DNA from 3 places in the Niabella ginsenosidivorans genome. Region 1 is predicted to be linked to each of the others. Evidence: riboswitches for the same ligand, from Rfam matches in the RefSeq annotation. Region 1 holds a riboswitch; each other region holds the start of a gene.

The links. A riboswitch is a leader RNA that binds a small molecule or an ion and turns the genes downstream of it on or off. The one in region 1 is predicted to bind cobalamin.
Region 2: it holds a riboswitch for cobalamin, as region 1 does, so the genes downstream of both, A8C56_RS00450 (ribonucleotide-diphosphate reductase subunit beta) here and A8C56_RS12020 (TonB-dependent receptor) in region 1, are expected to answer to the same signal.
Region 3: it holds a riboswitch for cobalamin, as region 1 does, so the genes downstream of both, metE (5-methyltetrahydropteroyltriglutamate--homocysteine S-methyltransferase) here and A8C56_RS12020 (TonB-dependent receptor) in region 1, are expected to answer to the same signal.

Annotation. Positions count from the first base shown of each region.
Region 1 covers NZ_CP015772.1:2,888,910-2,894,989, reverse strand. Annotated here, with positions in the region: tRNA gene A8C56_RS12035 (tRNA-Arg) at 207-278, opposite strand; gene A8C56_RS12030 (MarC family protein) at 377-967, opposite strand; gene A8C56_RS12025 (DUF5074 domain-containing protein) at 1,059-2,135, opposite strand; gene A8C56_RS12020 (TonB-dependent receptor) at 2,154-4,157, opposite strand; cobalamin riboswitch at 4,260-4,468, opposite strand; gene A8C56_RS12015 (sensor histidine kinase) at 4,502-5,638, shown strand; gene A8C56_RS12010 (LytR/AlgR family response regulator transcription factor) at 5,639-6,080, shown strand, end outside.
Region 2 covers NZ_CP015772.1:92,237-98,316, forward strand. Annotated here, with positions in the region: gene A8C56_RS00425 (ComEC/Rec2 family competence protein) at 1-152, shown strand, start outside; gene purH (bifunctional phosphoribosylaminoimidazolecarboxamide formyltransferase/IMP cyclohydrolase) at 212-1,735, shown strand; gene A8C56_RS00435 (TetR/AcrR family transcriptional regulator) at 1,869-2,426, shown strand; gene fabF (beta-ketoacyl-ACP synthase II) at 2,423-3,667, shown strand; gene A8C56_RS00445 (HPF/RaiA family ribosome-associated protein) at 3,779-4,093, shown strand; cobalamin riboswitch at 4,151-4,352, shown strand; gene A8C56_RS00450 (ribonucleotide-diphosphate reductase subunit beta) at 4,477-5,451, shown strand; gene A8C56_RS00455 (ribonucleoside-diphosphate reductase subunit alpha) at 5,645-6,080, shown strand, end outside.
Region 3 covers NZ_CP015772.1:4,759,979-4,766,058, reverse strand. Annotated here, with positions in the region: gene metE (5-methyltetrahydropteroyltriglutamate--homocysteine S-methyltransferase) at 1-1,805, opposite strand, end outside; cobalamin riboswitch at 1,979-2,174, opposite strand; gene A8C56_RS20195 (putative signal transducing protein) at 2,285-2,683, shown strand; gene A8C56_RS20190 (sterol desaturase family protein) at 2,765-3,628, shown strand; gene kdsB (3-deoxy-manno-octulosonate cytidylyltransferase) at 3,656-4,387, shown strand; gene A8C56_RS20180 (hypothetical protein) at 4,397-4,831, shown strand; gene corA (magnesium/cobalt transporter CorA) at 4,889-5,998, shown strand; gene A8C56_RS20170 (DUF2480 family protein) at 6,002-6,080, opposite strand, start outside.

The DNA.
Region 1 (6,080 bases):
TCTAATTTTCCATAGATTATAACACCACAAGGACAAAACGAAAAACGAATGCAGGCAATAATGAGGGAAGATAAAGGGCGACAAGCAGGCTCGTGAGCGAGGGTTTATAAAAATGCTCACTAAACAGGCAAAAGGGCGGACTAAGATAATAAAAACAGCAAAACTGGCGCCTGATTACATAAGTTTATGGTAATCAATTAATTTTGTAGCCTCGACAGGAATCGAACCTGTATCTGGAGCTTCGGAAACTCTTATACTATCCATTGTACTACGAGGCCGTTGATCAGTTAAAATGTTGATAAGGACGAATTGAAACCTTATGAACTTTTAACCTGTTTCTCTTAAAGGTCGGCAAATATAAAGAACTCTGGTGTAATTACTGCATATGCTGGAACAAACCGGCTGCGTTGGATGCAAATATTTTTATTGCAATAGCCAGCAATATTACGCCAAAAAATTTTCTTATGGCTATTAATCCGCTTTGCCCTAATAATTTTGACAGCCGGGCAAGGGATTTCAATACGATGTAAATCACCAGCAGATTCAAAAGAATGGCAATTAAAATGGTCACTTCCTTGTAATTGGCTTTTAAGGACATAATAGTCGTAAGCGTTCCGGAGCCGGCAATCAGCGGAAAAGCCAGGGGCACCAGGGTAGCTGCTTTTACATCGTCATCCGATTTAAAGAATTCAACGCCCAGCACCATCTCCAGTCCCAGGATAAAAATAACAATGGAGCCTGCAACGGCAAAGGATTTTACATCAAGACCCAGCACGTTCAGGATGGGCTCGCCCAAAAACAGGAACAGGATCATCAGCGACCCGGAGATCAGCGTGACCCTGAACTCCCTGATGCCGCCTACTTTGTTTTTTATGGATATAAGAATGGGAATGGAACCAATAATATCAATAATGGCAAACAGGGTAAATGTTACCGTTAGTATCGCCTTATAGTTTACTGAATCCATTTTTTGGGACAAAGGTAAAGGCTATTTTTTACAAAAAGCTGTGCTATTGGGGTACCTGTTGGCAGCACAGCTTTTTAGCAGGCTGTTGGTGCTACCGCTTAAAAAGAACGGTATTGGGGCCTATTCCCCCGGTTGTTGTAAAAGAGAACCTGAGTTTTCCTGATTTGTCAAAGGCAAACACTTTTCCGGATTCCGTATAGTCAATAGCATCTGTAACATAAACATCGCCATTTAATTCATCAATACTGATTCCATAAGGAATTTTTATTGTTGTACCATCCTTGATAAAGTTGTCCTGGATCAGGTTCATTGTCTGTGGATCGTAAATCCTTACGCCTGTAAAACCGTTATAGCCGCTTAAAATATACAGCTGGTTGTTATAGAACGCCATTTTGTCGAAGCTGCCATCTACTTTTTTTACAAGGGTACCATTAGCATCCACTTTGGCAAGAAAAGGCTGCACCTTATCGTAATCGCCAATAACAGGAATGAACAGGTTCCCCTGATTGTCGATACAAACCCGCCCGGGATTAACGCCCACATTGATTTTCTTTACTTCGGTACCGGTAGCCGCATTTAAAACAGCAATGGTGGAGTCATAGCCCGATTTATAATTTCCCTGTAAAACCACAAATGCCTGGTCATTGTAAAATGCTACATCTTCTGCGGAAGACCGTAGCGAAAAGCTTTGGGTTACTTCCAGACTGGACGTATCAATAACTTCCAGCGATTTTCCCCAGATAGTGGGTACATAAATTTTCCCGTTGAAAGGAACGGTTCTTCTCGGGCCTTTGGAAGCTCCGCTTTCATCTTTAAAAGAAATGCTTTTAATTAATTTGCCATCTCCGGCATTTAACACATTTACAATACCGGAATTATCAACAGCAATGTAGATCTTTGCACCGTAAATAACAGCGTTATTAGCAATGGAACCTAAAACCGTTTGATTCGTGGTGCTATAAAAATCGCCGCTATAAGTCCCGGTTGAGAAATCATAGAATCCTAATTTGCTGTTATTGGCATCAGGAGTTCCTTCACACAAAACATAAAGGCCGGTAGTTGGCTTTACAACCGGTTGCGGGGCATCCTCTTTACTACAGGAGTAAAGCATTACCACTGAAAGAAAAAGAACATAAAGCCTGTGTAAATTTTTTCTTACTGTTTTCATCGTATTAAATTGAAGGGTTTAAAATTGAACGGCTGCTCCAAGCCGGTAATTGATTCCCGGCATAGGGTAAAATTTTACAATTTCGTATTGTGCGTTAAAAATATTATTGAGCTCTGCTGAAAAAAGAAGCCGTGTGCTGCGGAGCGGCAGGGCATACCGGAAATTGATATCGTGGAGGCCCCATCCTTTCAGATACCCATCGCTGAGCTGCTCTCCTGTGGTATACCGGTAAGAGGATGCCTGTATATTGTAGGATGCAGAAAACCTGCCGTTGCTCCCGCTCAGACGAAGGCTTCCTGAATGCTCCGGGGTGTACGGGATCTGGTTGCCATAAGCCGCTTTGCCGGGGTCTGTATGGTCTGTTGCATGCTGGTAGGTATAGGCCAGCGCTGCCTTTATTTCCCAGCGCTTTATTTTTTCAAAAACGGTGGCAACAGCAATATCAATGCCTCTGATTTGTACAATGCCCAGGTTTTGCATGCTCCACTGAAACAGGTTCTGGCGCGGAATTGCAATGATCTTGTTTTTTACATCATTATAATAAGCATCTGCAGTTACATTCAGTTCTCTGAGAAGGTTGCCCACATGGAGCGCGTACGTTGCCCCGATATTATATTGATTGGCGGTTTCCGGTTTCAGTTGGGTATTGCCGACAGTGGTATAGTAAAGGTCGTTAAAAGTAGGCGCGCGAAAAATATTTTTATAAAACATGCGCAACCGGAGCGGCAGGCCGGCAACAGGCTGCCACTTTATTGAAACAGTGGGGTTGAGCCTGTTTAAAGCCGTTCCGGCTTCCCCCAGTCGGGTATGGTTCCGAATATAGGTATGCAGCAGATTCGCCTGCAGTTCCAGGTTGGCGGCTGCAAACTTCAGTGAAAGATTATTAAGCCAGGTATCCCTGGAAGGTGCGGGGAACGACTGCCTTTCTGCAAAGGAATCTTTCCGGAACAGGTTGGTATAGTAATAGTCTCCGGAATAAGCCGCACTGATCCGGCCTGAGATCTGTTGTTGGATGGCTGCGGACAAATAAAACTCATTCTGTAGGAACCGGTTTTCATAATTCAGGCTGTTGTCTGTTAAATGAGGATCCCGGTAATCATTCATTGAATGCCAGAAACGGCCGTTGAGCAGGACCTGTGTTGTTGCCGTTATTTTCTTCTGATAGCTGCTTTGTAAAAAAAGATTTTCATCTTTCAGGCGTTCTGCAGCATAAAAATTATCATAAATGACTGCTCCTGGTAAGCCTCTGTCAGAATAATAATAATAAGTCTTTAGGTTGAATTTATTATCGGACGCCTCTCTGTAGAACAGGTTGGCTTCTGCTCTTACAGATGTTATATCACTGTTTTTTCTTCTGAGCTTCAGATTATTGGTATAATCGGTATAAGGATAATCGCCTTCGGTATTGGTATAGTCTGCAGTTGCATTGAACCCCCATTTGTCGGCAAGCTTTACGGTGATATCGGCATTGGGGTTCATATAGCGGAATGAACCTCCCTGCAGGCCGATATTAAAGGAGTCGGATAGATACGGAGTGGAGCTGTTGGCGGTGGTTTGCAGGGATACCACCGATGCAGAAGCAAATGCCCGGGCTGTATTGAGCAATTCCGATGGCTGCGCATTCTGAAGGGTTATACCGGACAGGTTGCTGATGGAAAATTTTCCCAGATCAATCTGGCCGCCCTGTCCTTCGGGCAAGGCTAATCCATCGTAAAGAACTGCTGTATAATTGGCCCCCAGGCTGCGCACAGAAACTGTTTTTAAACCACTGATCCCTCCATAGTCTTTTACATTTACGCCTGGAAAGTATTTTACGGCATCAGCAACCGAAAGACTGTTTAGTTTTGCTAAATCATCGCCCGAAATGGTTTGTTGTGGAAGAATGCCGGTAATATTCTGCTTCTGATTTTTTCCGCTGATGTTTACTTCAGGTAAAAGCGTATCCTTTGTGGTGGTTTGCCCCAGAACGGGATGCCACTGGCTTCCCAGGATGAGTAGTAGTATATATTGCAGATACCTCAATTACCTGATATTGATAACCATATAAAAGCACCAGGGAAAAAGAGAGCAACACCGCAATGATGCATCTGCGTTGTTATTCCCGCTTTTCATCCCGAAAGCGCTGATGAATAATAGAACCTGGCAGGTCTTCTGGCTCGGGCCTGCTTTAATGCCTTCCCATGGCGCCCTGCGCCATAGTGGCCGTTATTAAAGCGTTTCAGGACCCCTGTTAAAAAGGATCCGGCACCTTACAGCTACGGGGATAGCGCCGGATTTACACCGGCTTCCCTTTTCATGGCGCAGCAGCGCCAACCAGATTCGCTGCAAATGTAAGGGAAGATGGGTGATTTTTTTTAAGTTTGATTATGGTTGTGAACCGTAATACGATCCTGGTAACCGCCCACGTACTGGGGTGGGTACTGGGCCTGGGCCTTATTCTTGTATTCATTGAATCAGGTTCTTTCGGCGTTGGGCGGTTTAACCGGTTGCTTTTTTCCTGGCCTTTTATTGCATTTTTGTTTTTCTATGGCTGTCTTTTTTATGGCAATCTGTTTATTTTATTACCCCGCTTCCTGGTCCGGGACAAATTTATCATCTATGGTATTTTTGTTCTGTTATTGTCCGGGGCTACTTTTTATTTAAAACCATTTGATGTATTACTCAATTCTAACCGGCAGGCAGAGCGTTTTCGGTCTGATGGCCCTCACCGGCCTCCGCCACAAATGGAGCGGCCCCGGGATCTGCCGGATGCTGATCATCTGCCGCCCGGCCCCCGCCAAAACGGTCCCGGTTTCCGGGAAGGCCATTTTGATCTGATGAGCATCACCCTGTTCCTGGTTGTATGGGCCATCAGCACCATTATTTTTATTTCAAAACAATGGCGCATAACAGAGAACAAGAATGCGCACATTAAGCTGGATAAGGCCCAGGCCGAGCTTTCTTTTTTGAAAGCGCAGGTCAGCCCGCATTTCTTATTTAATACCCTTAATAATATTTACTCGCTGGCAATGGCAAAGAGCGATGATACAGCAGCCGGTATTTTAAGGCTTTCCGGCATTATGCGTTATATTACAGATGATGCGCCAAAAGATTTTGTTCCTGTAGAAAAAGAGCTGGAATGCATCAGCGATTTTATTGAACTGCAGCGATTGCGTTTAAGTAAAAGCGGACAGTTGAATTACCAGGTCAGCGGATCAACGAATGGAGTACAAATAGCGCCATTGATCTTAATGCCTTTTGTGGAGAACGTTTTTAAGCATGGCATCAGCAACAATGCAGCAGTTCCTGTTAACATAAGAATTGATATAACCCCGGCGTATATTACGCTCTATACCAAAAACCGGATATTCCGGAAACACCCGTCAACGGAAAGGGAAGGGGTAGGGTTGAGGAATGTAAAACAACGGCTGGATTTTTTATATCCCGGCAATTATCAGTTGCAGATCACAGAGGAGGCCGGTTTTTATATTGTGGAATTAAAAGTAGTACCAATTGTCCAATAAATGATAAAAGCAATTGCAATAGATGATGAGCCGCTGGCATTGGATGTTATCAGTACATTTTGCAAACAATGCAGCGGGATAGCATTATTGGAAATTTTTGATAATGCTGTTGCAGGCAAGACATTTGCAGAAAAGGCGCAGCCGGACCTGGTATTTGTTGATATTAATATGCCGGATATAAACGGGCTGGATCTTGTGAACGGCCTTACCTATGACCCGATGATCATCTTTACGACCGCTTATAAAGAATTTGCCCTGGAGGGTTTTGAACTGTCAGCGGTCGACTATTTATTAAAACCTTTTAGCTTTGAACGTTTTAAAAAAGCCATTGAGAAGGCGGAGAAATATTACAGGGGCATCCGGGAAAAAAAGGAAGACAGCCTGCTGGTGTATGCGGAATACAGGATGATAAAGATCCTGTTTTCAGATATTCTTTATATAG
Region 2 (6,080 bases), 2.8 Mb from region 1:
CTCAATTGCTGCAGCGGGTGCAGCCCGCACAGGTGATCATTGACGGCTCTGCACCGGCCTGGAAAGCGCGGTACTGGCAAAAAGACTGCGACGCGCTTCATATTCCCTGTCATAATGTTGTGGAGAAAGGAGCTTTTGTAATGAACTTTTGAAGACGTACCTTTGCGCCTCCCGCTATGGCGGGGCCCATTCAACATTCCAAAATCATTTTATGAATAAAAAGATCCAATCTGCACTGATTTCCGTTTTTTACAAGGATGGTCTTGAACCCATTGTTAAAGAATTATCCCGCCTGGGCATTACCATCTATTCTACCGGCGGTACCCAGAAGTTTATTGAAGACCTGGGCATACAGGTAGTTCCCGTAGAGCAACTGACCACCTATCCTTCTATTTTAGGAGGGCGTGTAAAAACGTTGCATCCTTCAGTATTTGGAGGGATTTTAGGCAGAAGAAACCTGGAATCTGATGTGCAGGAAATGGCCGAATACAAAATTCCCGAAATTGATCTTGTTATTGTAGACCTGTATCCTTTTGAAGAAACCCTTGCCAATACTAATGAAGAAAAGCTTATTATTGAAAAAATTGATATAGGCGGCCCTTCCATGATCCGCGCGGCGGCAAAAAACTTTAAGGATGTGGTTGTGATTGCTGCCAAAAAAGATTATGCAGTGCTGGAAGAATTATTGAGGACGCAGAATGGGGAAACAACGATTGAACAGCGGAAATCTTTTGCGGCAAAAGCATTTGAAATTGTCGCACATTACGATGTAGCCATCTCTGCCTATTTCAACGGCAACAACGGGGAATACTTTTTACAGTCTGTAAATACTCCCAAAGCCATGCGGTATGGCGAGAACCCGCATCAGACCGGTACTTTCTATGGAAAGCTGGATGAACTGTTTAATCAGTTAAACGGTAAAGAGCTTTCCTATAATAATCTGGTAGACGTGGATGCAGCCGTACAACTGATTCATGAATTTCCACAGGAAGCAGCAACGGTTTTTGCAATCATCAAGCACACGAATGTCTGTGGCGTTGCAGCGCGTGCATCAGTAAGTGAAGCATGGAAAGATGCCCTGGCAGGCGACGCCGAGAGTGCTTTTGGAGGCGTACTGGTAACCAATGGTACGGTAGACGAAGCAACGGCCCATGCCATCAATGAGATCTTTTTTGAAGTGCTGATTGCACCCGCGTTTGATGAAGCGGCATTGAATATTTTGAAATCTAAAAAGAACCGCATTTTATTACAGTTGAAACCCCAGGCATCGGACCCAGGGCTTCAGGCAAAATCTGTGCTGAATGGCGTACTGACCCAGGGGCAGGATAAGGGCAACTATACAGAATGGAAAGAAGCCGGTGGGCGGCAAACGACCGCGGCAGAAAAAGCAGATCTGGAATTTGCGAACATTATCTGCAAACATTTAAAGTCAAATGCGATTGCATTGGTAAAAAACAGGCAACTGGTGGGCAAAGGCGCAGGGCAGACCAGCCGCGTGGACGCAGTGCGCCATGCAATTGAAAAAGCAAAACAATTTGGCTTTGATCTGGCTGGCGCCGTACTGGCAAGCGATGCCTTCTTCCCTTTTAACGACAGCGTGCAGATCGCTCATGAGGCCGGGATAGTGGCATTTATACAACCTGGTGGGTCTATACGTGACAAGGATTCTATCGAATATGCACAACAGCATAACCTGGCAATGGTGCTGACCGGTATGCGGCATTTTAAGCATTAAAATTTTTTAGTAATGGCCGGTAAATACCGGAATTCCCTGCAGCGTTTAAGAAACCCTGCAGGGATTTTTTATAATGACTCCTATAAAATAAATTTGTCTACCTACTAATAGGTAGATACCTTTATCATTAAATATGGATACCCGGTCTGAAATAATACGCATTGGAGATGACCTGCTGAGGGAGCGCGGGTATAATGCTTTTAGTTTCTCAGACATTTCGCAAAGACTGCATATAAAAAATGCTTCTGTTCATTATCATTTTCCTACAAAAACATCCCTGGGGCTGGCCATTATTGCTAAATATGAACAGCAGTTCCGGCAGCTCCGGCAGGAAATGGCCTGCCGGGCTCCCCTGGAAAAGCTGGATGCTTTTCTGAACGTATACACTACCGCGCAGAAGGAAAATAAGATCTGCCTGGTAGGAGCGCTTGCCACGGATCTGTATACAGTGGATCCGCAGATGCAGCAGGCCTTAAAAAGAATCGTGCGGCAGATACTTGGCTGGCTGATGCTTATATTGAAAGAGGGAAAGGCTGAAGGTGTATTTGTGTTCAGGGCTCCTGTAAGAACAAAAGCATTGCTGGTTATTACCAATATGATTGCAGCCCTGCAGCTCACAAGACTAACCGGACAAAAGGATTTCCGGGAAATAAAAAAAACAATTAGTAACGACTTAACAAATAACAAATGAAACGTGTAGTAATAACCGGGTTAGGCGCTTTAACTCCTGTTGGCAATAATACGGCAGCGCTTTGGCAGTCTTTGGTAAACGGCATAAGCGGGGCTGCGCCCATCACCCGTTTTGACGCTTCAAAGTTTAAAACCCGGTTTGCCTGTGAGCTCAAAAATTTTAATCCGCTGGATTATATAGAAAAAGCGGAGGCCCGCAGGTATGATCTGTATACACAATACGCATTGATTACCGTGGCAGAAGCAGTAAAAAGCGCGGGTATCAATTTTGAAGAGCTGGACAGGGACCGGGTCGGGGTAATATGGGGGTCCGGTAACGGAGGCATCCAGACCTTTCAGCAGCAGATAATCGAATTTGCACAGGGCGATGGCACACCGCGGTTTAACCCGTTTTTTATCCCGAAGATGATCGTTGATATTGCTTCAGGGGTCATCTCCATCAAATACGGCCTGCGGGGAATCAATTTTACAACAGTTTCGGCCTGTGCTACTTCCAATACGGCTATTATTGATGCCTTTAACTACATCAGGTGGGGAAAGGCCAATATGATCATTACCGGCGGATCTGAAGCCGCCATCAACGAAAGCGGTGTGGGCGGGTTTAATGCTGCAAAGGCACTCTCCACCAATAATGAGGAAGCGGCCACTGCTTCAAGGCCTTTTGATATATCGCGCGATGGTTTTGTAATGGGGGAAGGCGCCGGGGCATTGGTGCTGGAAGAGCTGGAACATGCTAAAAGACGGGGCGCGCCTATTATTGCTGAAATTGCAGGAGGCGGAATGGCAGGGGATGCCTATCATCTTACAGGTACCCACCCGGAGGGAGAAGGCGCCCGCCTGGGCATGCTGGCCGCGTTGGATGATGCGGGGATTACGGCTGGAGAGATTGACTACCTCAACACACATGCTACCTCTACCCAGCAGGGAGATCTGAGTGAGCTGAAAGCAGCGGAGCGGGTATTTGGTACAGAAAGCACCATCAATATCAGCGCTACCAAATCCATGACAGGGCATTTGCTGGGCGCTGCAGGCGCTGTTGAAGCCATTGCCTGTATCAAGGCCATTGAGCACAATATTGTTCCGCCCACCATTAATTCCACTGAAATAGAACCCGCATATAAAGACGTCTTTAACCTGACGCTGCACCAGGCACAACAACGGGAAGTACGCTATGCAATGAGCAATACGTTTGGCTTTGGCGGGCATATTGCCACCACGATTTTTAAGAAATACGAAGAGTAGGGGCGCATTCGGTTATCAGTTTGCAGTTATCAGTGATCAGACTGAAAACTCAACTCTCAATTCTCAAACCTTTTCGTCCTGTCATTGTAATAATAATACAAATAGTATGTTATGGAAATACGATTAAATACAGATAATAATTTTACCGCTTCAGCCGCTTTTCTGGAAAAAGTGAGCGAAGAGCTTAAAAAAAAGCTTCACCGGTTTAGCGAATATATTACTGCAGCCGAGGTATTCTTTGGAGATGAGAACAGTAATAAAACCGGAGTAAATGATAAACGCTGCACTATTGAGGTGCGCCCCAGGCACCTGCACCCGGAAGCGGTAACCCATTATGCAGACACTGTGGATCATGCCTTTAACGGGGCAGTGGATAAGATAAGAAATTTGCTGGACAATCGTATAGGAAAACTGCAAAGCAGGTAACGAAATGTTTTGCACACCTTGTGTATAAGAACTTGTATGCGTCTCAATTTTATATAATTAATTTGTAACGGTAATGGTATGGCAACCAGGGTTCAATTGTTGCCTTTAAAAGGGAATCCCGTGTAAATCCGGAACTATCCCCGTAGCTGTGAGGCCCTTTAGCCAGAAGTTTTATAAAATAGCCACTGTTCGATCTGTGAATGGGAAGGTTTATAAAAACGGGCCAAGTCAGAAGACCTGCCAGTACCATTTTTTGAAAATGCAATGCTTTCGGGTGAAAGGCAGCGTATTATTCCGGAAGGAAATACCTTATTTCCAATGGAATAATCGTCGTCTCTATCCCCGTCTTTTTTAGAATAAAAAGTAAAAGAACAGAATTTATTATGGGCTTATTTGATAAACGTGTCAACTACAAACCTTTCGAGTATCCGGAAGTGCTGAAATTTACTGAAGCGATCAATAAATCCTTCTGGGTACATTCAGAAGTGGATTTTACCGCTGATGTACAGGATTTTCACAGTCACCTGAATACGGCGCAGCGGAATGCGATTAAAAACAGCCTGCTGGCAATAGCTCAGATAGAGGTGGCCGTAAAATCTTTCTGGGGCAGTTTATACAACCATATGCCAAAGCCGGAGCTGAACGGGCTGGGCAGTACATTTGCAGAATGCGAGTTCCGCCACTCTGAGGCCTATTCCCGTTTACTGGAAGTACTGGGTTATAATGATGAGTTCTCAAAACTGATCCAAGAACCGGTAATTGCAAAACGCATACAATACCTTTCAGAAGCGCTGAAAGACGCTAAATCGAACGACCATAAAGAATACACCCTGTCTCTGATCCTGTTTTCCATTTTAATAGAGAATGTTTCACTGTTCAGCCAGTTTGCCATCATCCTGTCTTTTACCCGTTTTCGCGGGCTGATGAAAAATGTAAGCAACATTATTGCGTGGACATCGGTTGATGAGCAGATACACGCAAATGCCGGTATTTACCTGATCAATAAAATAAAGGAAGAATATCCTGAACTGATCGACGAAGCAATGGAATACCGGATCATGGCGCTGGTAAAAGATTCTATTGAAGTGGAGAGCAAAATTGTGGACTGGATCTTTTCTGAAGGGGCAATTGATACCATTAACAAAACAGACCTGCTGAACTTTATGAAGTTCAGGGTAGATGAAAGTTTTGAGAAACTGGGATTTCCCAAGCAGTTCCACATTTCGCTGGAAGAGTACCGCCCGATGCAGTGGTTTGAAGAGGAAGTATTTGCAAATAGTCTGGATGATTTTTTTGCAAAACGCCCAGTGGAATATACCAAGCACGACAAGAGTATTACGTATAACGACCTTTTTTAGCGGAGGCGGGTTTTGTAGCTGTCCTGTGGCCGGAACAATGACCCCGATAGCTATCGGAATGCAACACCTGCCTTCCGGACAGGAGGCGTTGCTGCTATAGGTAGTGCAGCAGGTAAAAAAATAAAATTGCAGAACAATAAGAAACCTGTCCGCAGGAGGCAGGAAATAAATAGCAAACTATAATAGTAAATATATGGAAAGGCTTTGGTGGAAAAACGAAGAAAGTGAACAGATCCTGAACAGGGGATATCTGTTGAACGGTGAAACAGTAGAAAAAGCAATAGACCGTGTTTGTACGGCGGCAGCGCAGCGCCTGTACAAGCCGGAGCTGAAGGAAGCCTTTAAAGAAATGGTGGAAAACGGGTGGATGAGCTTCAGCTCGCCCATCTGGGCCAATATGGGAACAGAAAGAGGATTGCCGATCTCCTGTTTTAACGTACATATGCCGGATAATATTGAAGGCATTACCCATAAGCTGGGCGAAGTGATCATGCAGACAAAAATAGGCGGGGGCACCTCAGCTTACTTCGGATCATTGCGGGGGCGCGGCAGTGCGGTTACTGATAATGGCAAGAGCAGTGGTGCCGTAAGCTTTATGCGCCTGTTTGATACGGCAATGGACACTATCT
Region 3 (6,080 bases), 1.9 Mb from region 1:
ACTTCGTCCCGGATGGCCAGCGCTATCTGATCGCCCGTTACGCTCCTGGGCTGGTCGTCCCGCACAAAGCTCCACTGCAAAATGGTCACAGGGCCGGTCAGCATGCCTTTTACCCATTTACGGGTAAGGGACTGGGCATAACGGCTCCATTCAACGGTCATTGGTGCCGGCCGGTATATATCGCCATAAATGACGGGTGGCTTTACACAGCGGCTGCCATAGCTTTGTACCCATCCGTTTTGGGTAAAAGCAAAGCCTGCCAGTTGCTCTCCAAAATATTCCACCATATCGTTGCGCTCAAATTCGCCGTGCACTAATACATCTAAGCCTGCTTCTTCCTGCCATCGAATGGCTTCCTGAGCAGCCTCTTTCAGCAGCCGGTCATATTCAGTATCTGAAAGCTGCTGCTTTTTCCATTGCGCCCTCCAGGCCCGGATTTCTTTTGTTTGCGGAAAGGACCCAATGGTAGTAGTAGGAAAGAGCGGCAGCCGGAACTCCTGCTGCTGCTTTTCTTTTCTTGCAGTAAAAGAACTGTTTCGTCTCGCATCGGCTTCTGTTATTGCTGCTACGCGTTGCTTTACCTGCTGGTTATGGATCAACGCGGAGCTGCGGCGGCTTTCAATGCACCGGATGTTGGCTTCCAGCAGCGTTTTTGAGGCGGGGGTTTCAGGGTCCGCAGCAATCTGCTTCAGGGACGCTACCTCCGCCAGCTTTTGTTGGGCAAAGGCCATCCACTGTTTTATTTCAGCGGTAAGATGCCTTTCATCAGTTTCCAGATCCAGGTCGCAGGGAGTATGCAGCAGGGAACAGGATGGCGCCAGCCAGATGCGGTCTGCCCCTATTTTTTGCTGGGCTTTTTGGATCAGTGACAGGGATTGTTTAAAATTATTCTTCCAGATATTTCTTCCATCCACAATGCCCAGGGACAAATGGGTTCTTGCTCTGATAAAATCCGGTACCGCCAGGATATCTTCCAGCTGGGAAGGACAGCGCACTAGGTCCAGGTGCAGCACCTGCACGGGAAGCGATAAAGCGGTTGAGAGATTGGCCCCGAAACAATCAAAATAATTGGCCAGGATGATCTTCAGGTTAGGGAACCGTTGCTGCATAGCGGTGTAAGCCGTTACCAGCGCCTGCTGTTCCTTTTGGGTAAGATCCAGCGTCAGGCAGGGCTCATCCAGTTGCACATAATAAGCGCCGCTGGCGTCCAGTTTTTCCAGCACTTCAAAATATACGGGTAAAAGATTTTTCAGCAGGTCGATCCGGTGAAAGCCTTCTTCTTTTTCTTTACCCAGCAATAAAAAAGTAACAGGCCCTGTTAAAACGGGTTTGGAATTGTAGCCGGCCTTTTTAGCTTCGATGAACTGATCAGTAACCTTGCTGTTAAAAAAAGAGAATTTCTGGTCTTTTTTAAACTCAGGAACAATATAATGGTAGTTGGTATCGAACCACTTGGTCATTTCCATGGCAGTAAGGTCATACCCGTTCTTTTGATATCCTCTTGCCATTGCAAAAAGCAGGTCGATCGTTTTCAGATGTTCCTTTTCAATTAACGGGTGATACCGTTCCGGGATGGCACCAGTCATCAGGCAGGTGTCCAGTACCTGGTCATAAAAGGAAAAATCATTTACAGGGATCCAGTCAATACCGGCATCCTTCTGTAATTGCCAGTGATTTGACCTTATTTCACGGGCCACCTGCTCCAGTTGTGCTGCTTCAATTTTGCCGGCCCAATATTGTTCGCAGGCTTTTTTCAGTTCCCGGTTACTACCAATACGCGGGTAGCCCAGATTGTGTGTTTGCATTTCTTTTAACTTTTTTAATGAATAATAAGCTAAAAGCCCTTTGCAAATTTCACAATGCGATAAGGATAAGAAGAAAAAGACAAGCAGATGCCCGTTACCGGAATGGGACTCCGGATATAAAGTAGGAATTTTTAAAAGGCATCATACAGACCGTTGCTTCAGACCGCGAAAGCATTGCTCATACAGAAAAGGCAGGTCTCCTGGCTTACAGCAGCTTTACCGCCCTTCCCGCTCCGCCCGGGGCGAAACAGTGGACATACATTGGGTAAAGCCTTGCTGGCTGCTTACAGTTGCGCGACAGCTCGTGATTTGAACACGATTCCCTATTATCCCTGATCTTCATCAGGGACCTTTCCTGGTTGATGAAAAATGAAAGAACTTATTAAGTTGGCAAATTTAATCAAAACAAGGTAGTTCCCGGTAAAATTTTAAAGACAAGAGGACTTTTTTTATCCGGTATACTGTAATAACTTTAAAATATGGACTATGTGATTGCCAGCACCTACAATAATTATATAGAAGCGCATCTTGCAATGGGCAATTTGCAGAGTGAAAGCATTAACTGCTGGCTGAAGGATGAAAATACGGTAACCATCGATCCCATACTGACCAATGCTGTAGGAGGAATAAAATTAATGGTGGCACAGCCACAGATCGGAAGAGCGTTGGATATTTTAAAGAATACAAAAAAAGAATACCAGCAGCAACATCCCTGCCCCCATTGCGGTTCCACCAACGTGGAGTATGTGAGCACGCCCAAAAAAGCGTCCAACTGGCTGGGCACCCTTATAAATCTCCTGTTAGGCATAGGAGCACCTTTGCCGGTAGATAAGGTACACCATTGTTTTGATTGCGGGTATGAATATGAAGCACAATAGTTTCGCTTGCAAGAAAGGGGCAGAAGGGTGCGTTTCAGAAATATATTTTCATTAAACAGGTTCATTTTATATATCGTTGCCATGGATAAAGTAATTGCCTATTTTTCAACACTGGAACAACGTCCACTGGAGCGGATGGGACTACTGGTTGGCGGAATGCTGATCTTTTGGATACTGGAAGGGGTCATTCCACTGTATCATCTGAAATACCGGAAAACAAAATTTGCTCATGCGCTGGTAAATTTCGGTTTTACCGTCCTGCATCTGGTCATCCATACTGCATTGGCAGTGGTGATAGTAGTGCTGTCTGATTGGTGCCTTCATGCACAATTCGGGTTGGTATACTGGCTGCATGCCAGTGTAGCGGGCGCTGTGCTTATTGGTGTGCTGGCGTTGGATTTCAGCAGTTGGCTGGTACACTGGATAATGCACAAACAACCCTGGCTGTGGCGGTATCATTTAATACATCATAGTGATAATAAAGTGGATGTTACCACAGGCCTGAGGCATCATCCCGGCGATAGCCTGTTACGGGGCATCTTTTTTCTTTTATTGATTTTTGTTAGCGGCGCCCCTATGTACAGCGTCATGATCTATCAGACACTGGTAGTGGTTACCACCGCCTTTACACATGCCAACATCCGGCTTCATTCAAAGCTGGACAAAGCATTGAGCTATGTACTGGTTTCACCCAATATGCATAAAGTGCATCATCACTGGAAACAACCTTATACAGACAGTAACTATGGTGCCGTGTTTTCTATATGGGACCGGCTGCTGGGCACCTATAAAGAGCTGGATCCCTCAAAAATAAAATACGGGCTGGACCGGTATTATGATAACACCCGGGACGAAGACTTTTTAGCGTTGTTAAAAGATCCTTTTATTAAAAAAGAAACTGCAGAAACAGAGGTGCCCGGCAATGCCCGCAAAGGAATAGCTTAAACCAAAGGACTTTCCTACTTTTGAAAAATGAAAGAACAAAAAGTGATCGCAGTCATTCCCGCAAGATATGCTGCTACGCGGTTCCCGGCCAAACTGATGCAGCAATTAGGGCAGTACCCTGTGATTGTGCACACCTACAATGCCGTTGTAAAAAGCAACCTGTTTTCGGAGGTGTTTGTGGTAACGGACAGCGATATTATTTATAAAGAAATTATTCAACGGGGCGGCAAGGCTATCATGAGTATGGCCGCGCATGAAAGCGGAACGGACCGTATTGCGGAAGCGGTACGGGATATGGACGTGGATGTGATTGTGAATGTGCAGGGCGATGAGCCTTTTATGCAAACCGAACCGCTGCAAAAAATTGTAGCGCTTTTCCGGTCAGACGCTGTTCAGGTGGGTTCATTGATGCGGAAATTTGGCAGTGAAGAGGAGGCACAGAACCCGAATGCGGTAAAAGTGGTAACAGGTAAGAACGGGAAAGCCCTGTATTTCAGCCGAAGCATAATTCCTTATAACCGGGATCAGAAAGCCGGGGTGGCCTATTACCTGCATATTGGTGTTTATGCATTTAGAAAAGAAGCCTTGTTAAAGTTTACAACCTGGCCGCAAAGCATACTGGAGCAGACTGAAAAGCTGGAACAGCTGCGGTTTTTGGAAAACGGGGTGGATATCTATATGGCAACAACCACTTATCAGACAGTGGCGATCGATACTCCGGAAGACCTCGAAAAAGCCGCTGCTATCCTGAACCAATAAAAAGCTATTATGATTTTAAATGGAATTTTATTGATCTGCCTGGGTATTTTAGCCGTACCATCCCTGTTGCTTTCCCGTAAGCCGGAAGCAAAAGAGTTGCTGGATAAAATAACCCCCTATCAGGGCTGGATAGGGATCATGTTTTGTATAATTGGAATAATACGGGTCATCCGCTGTATCTTAAGCCTTGACCTGTTGGGCTTTTTCCCTGTTTATTGGTGCTTATGGCTGGCTACAGGGTTGGTAGCCGCAGCGCTGGGCTTTTTGCTGGGATATGGTTTTATTCAGCAATATGTGCTTTCAGAAAATAAAAAAGCAGCAGAAAAAGGGGCACAATTACTGGACCGGCTGCGCCCCAGGCAGGGCCGTTTGGGTATTGCGGCAATCATTATTGGTGTGCTGTACATTATTTCCGCAATAACGGGACCGGTTCCTGTGCTGTAAAATAAAGTGATACAAATCCGATACATTTGTGCAATAATATAAAATCACCATCCATACATGAAGGTTCGCCCGGATAAATACCTGAAGCTTTTTTTACCCAACCTGATGGACCTTTTCGGAACTGAAAGAACAAAAGAGATCTTATCGGTCAATCCAACAATTATTCCCAGGCGGGAAGAAGCTCAGAGGGTGGTAATAACGGCTTATTGCTATAACAAAGCATCCATAGAAGAGCTAAAGGATCTTTCGCTTGATGAGGCCCTGAACCTGAAAAAAAGCAATAAGATCGTATGGATCAATATAGACGGGTTGCGCAAAAGTGATGTGGAGGCCATTGGTAACCGGTTTGGCGTTCACCCGCTGTTGCAGGAAGATATTTTAAGCGTAGGCCAGCGCCCCAAAATGGATGAGATTGACGACATTCTTTTCTGTCTCATGGATATGTTGTATTATAATGAGCAGAAAAAATCGGTAGATTATGAACAGATAGCGCTGGTATTGGGTAAAAACTTTGTGATCACTTTCCAGGAGGATATTACGCGGGATGTTTTCAGCGCTTTGCGGGAACGGCTGAAGCTGCCCACCAGTAAAACCCGTACCAAAGAGGCAGATTACCTGTATTATACACTGCTGGATACCATTGTTGACCACTATTTTATTGTAATGGACAAGCTGGGCGATGAAATTGAAGACCTGGAGGAGGAGATTATAAAGAGCTCCGGTAAACGCACGCTTGCCTATATTAACTCTTTAAGAAAAGAGCTCATTATCTTGAAAAGAACCATTTACCCGGTGCGGGAAGTGATCAGCGGGATCATAAAAAGCGAAAACGACCTGCTGACCGAAAGCAATGAACGGTATTATAAAGATGTATACGATCATATTGTACAGGCCATTGACCTGGTAGATAACTATCGCGATGTACTGATGGGAATGCAGGATCTTTATCTCAGCAATGTGAATTTAAAAATGAACGAGGTCATGAAAGTAATGGCCATTGTTACCTGCCTGCTGGCTCCTGCTACGGTTATCGGAGGCATATTCGGGATGAATTTTAACGTGATCCCGCTCACCAGTCACCATTTTGGTTTCTGGATAGCGGTTGGCGCAATGATATTAATCCCCCTGTGGATGCTGTGGGTCTTTAAAAGAAAGGGCTGGTTTTAAATCTTATTTTCGCTTATATACCGGCACGGTGCTGCAAGGCTCACCGTACATCAGGCTTTTTACTACCGGCAACAGCTTCAGC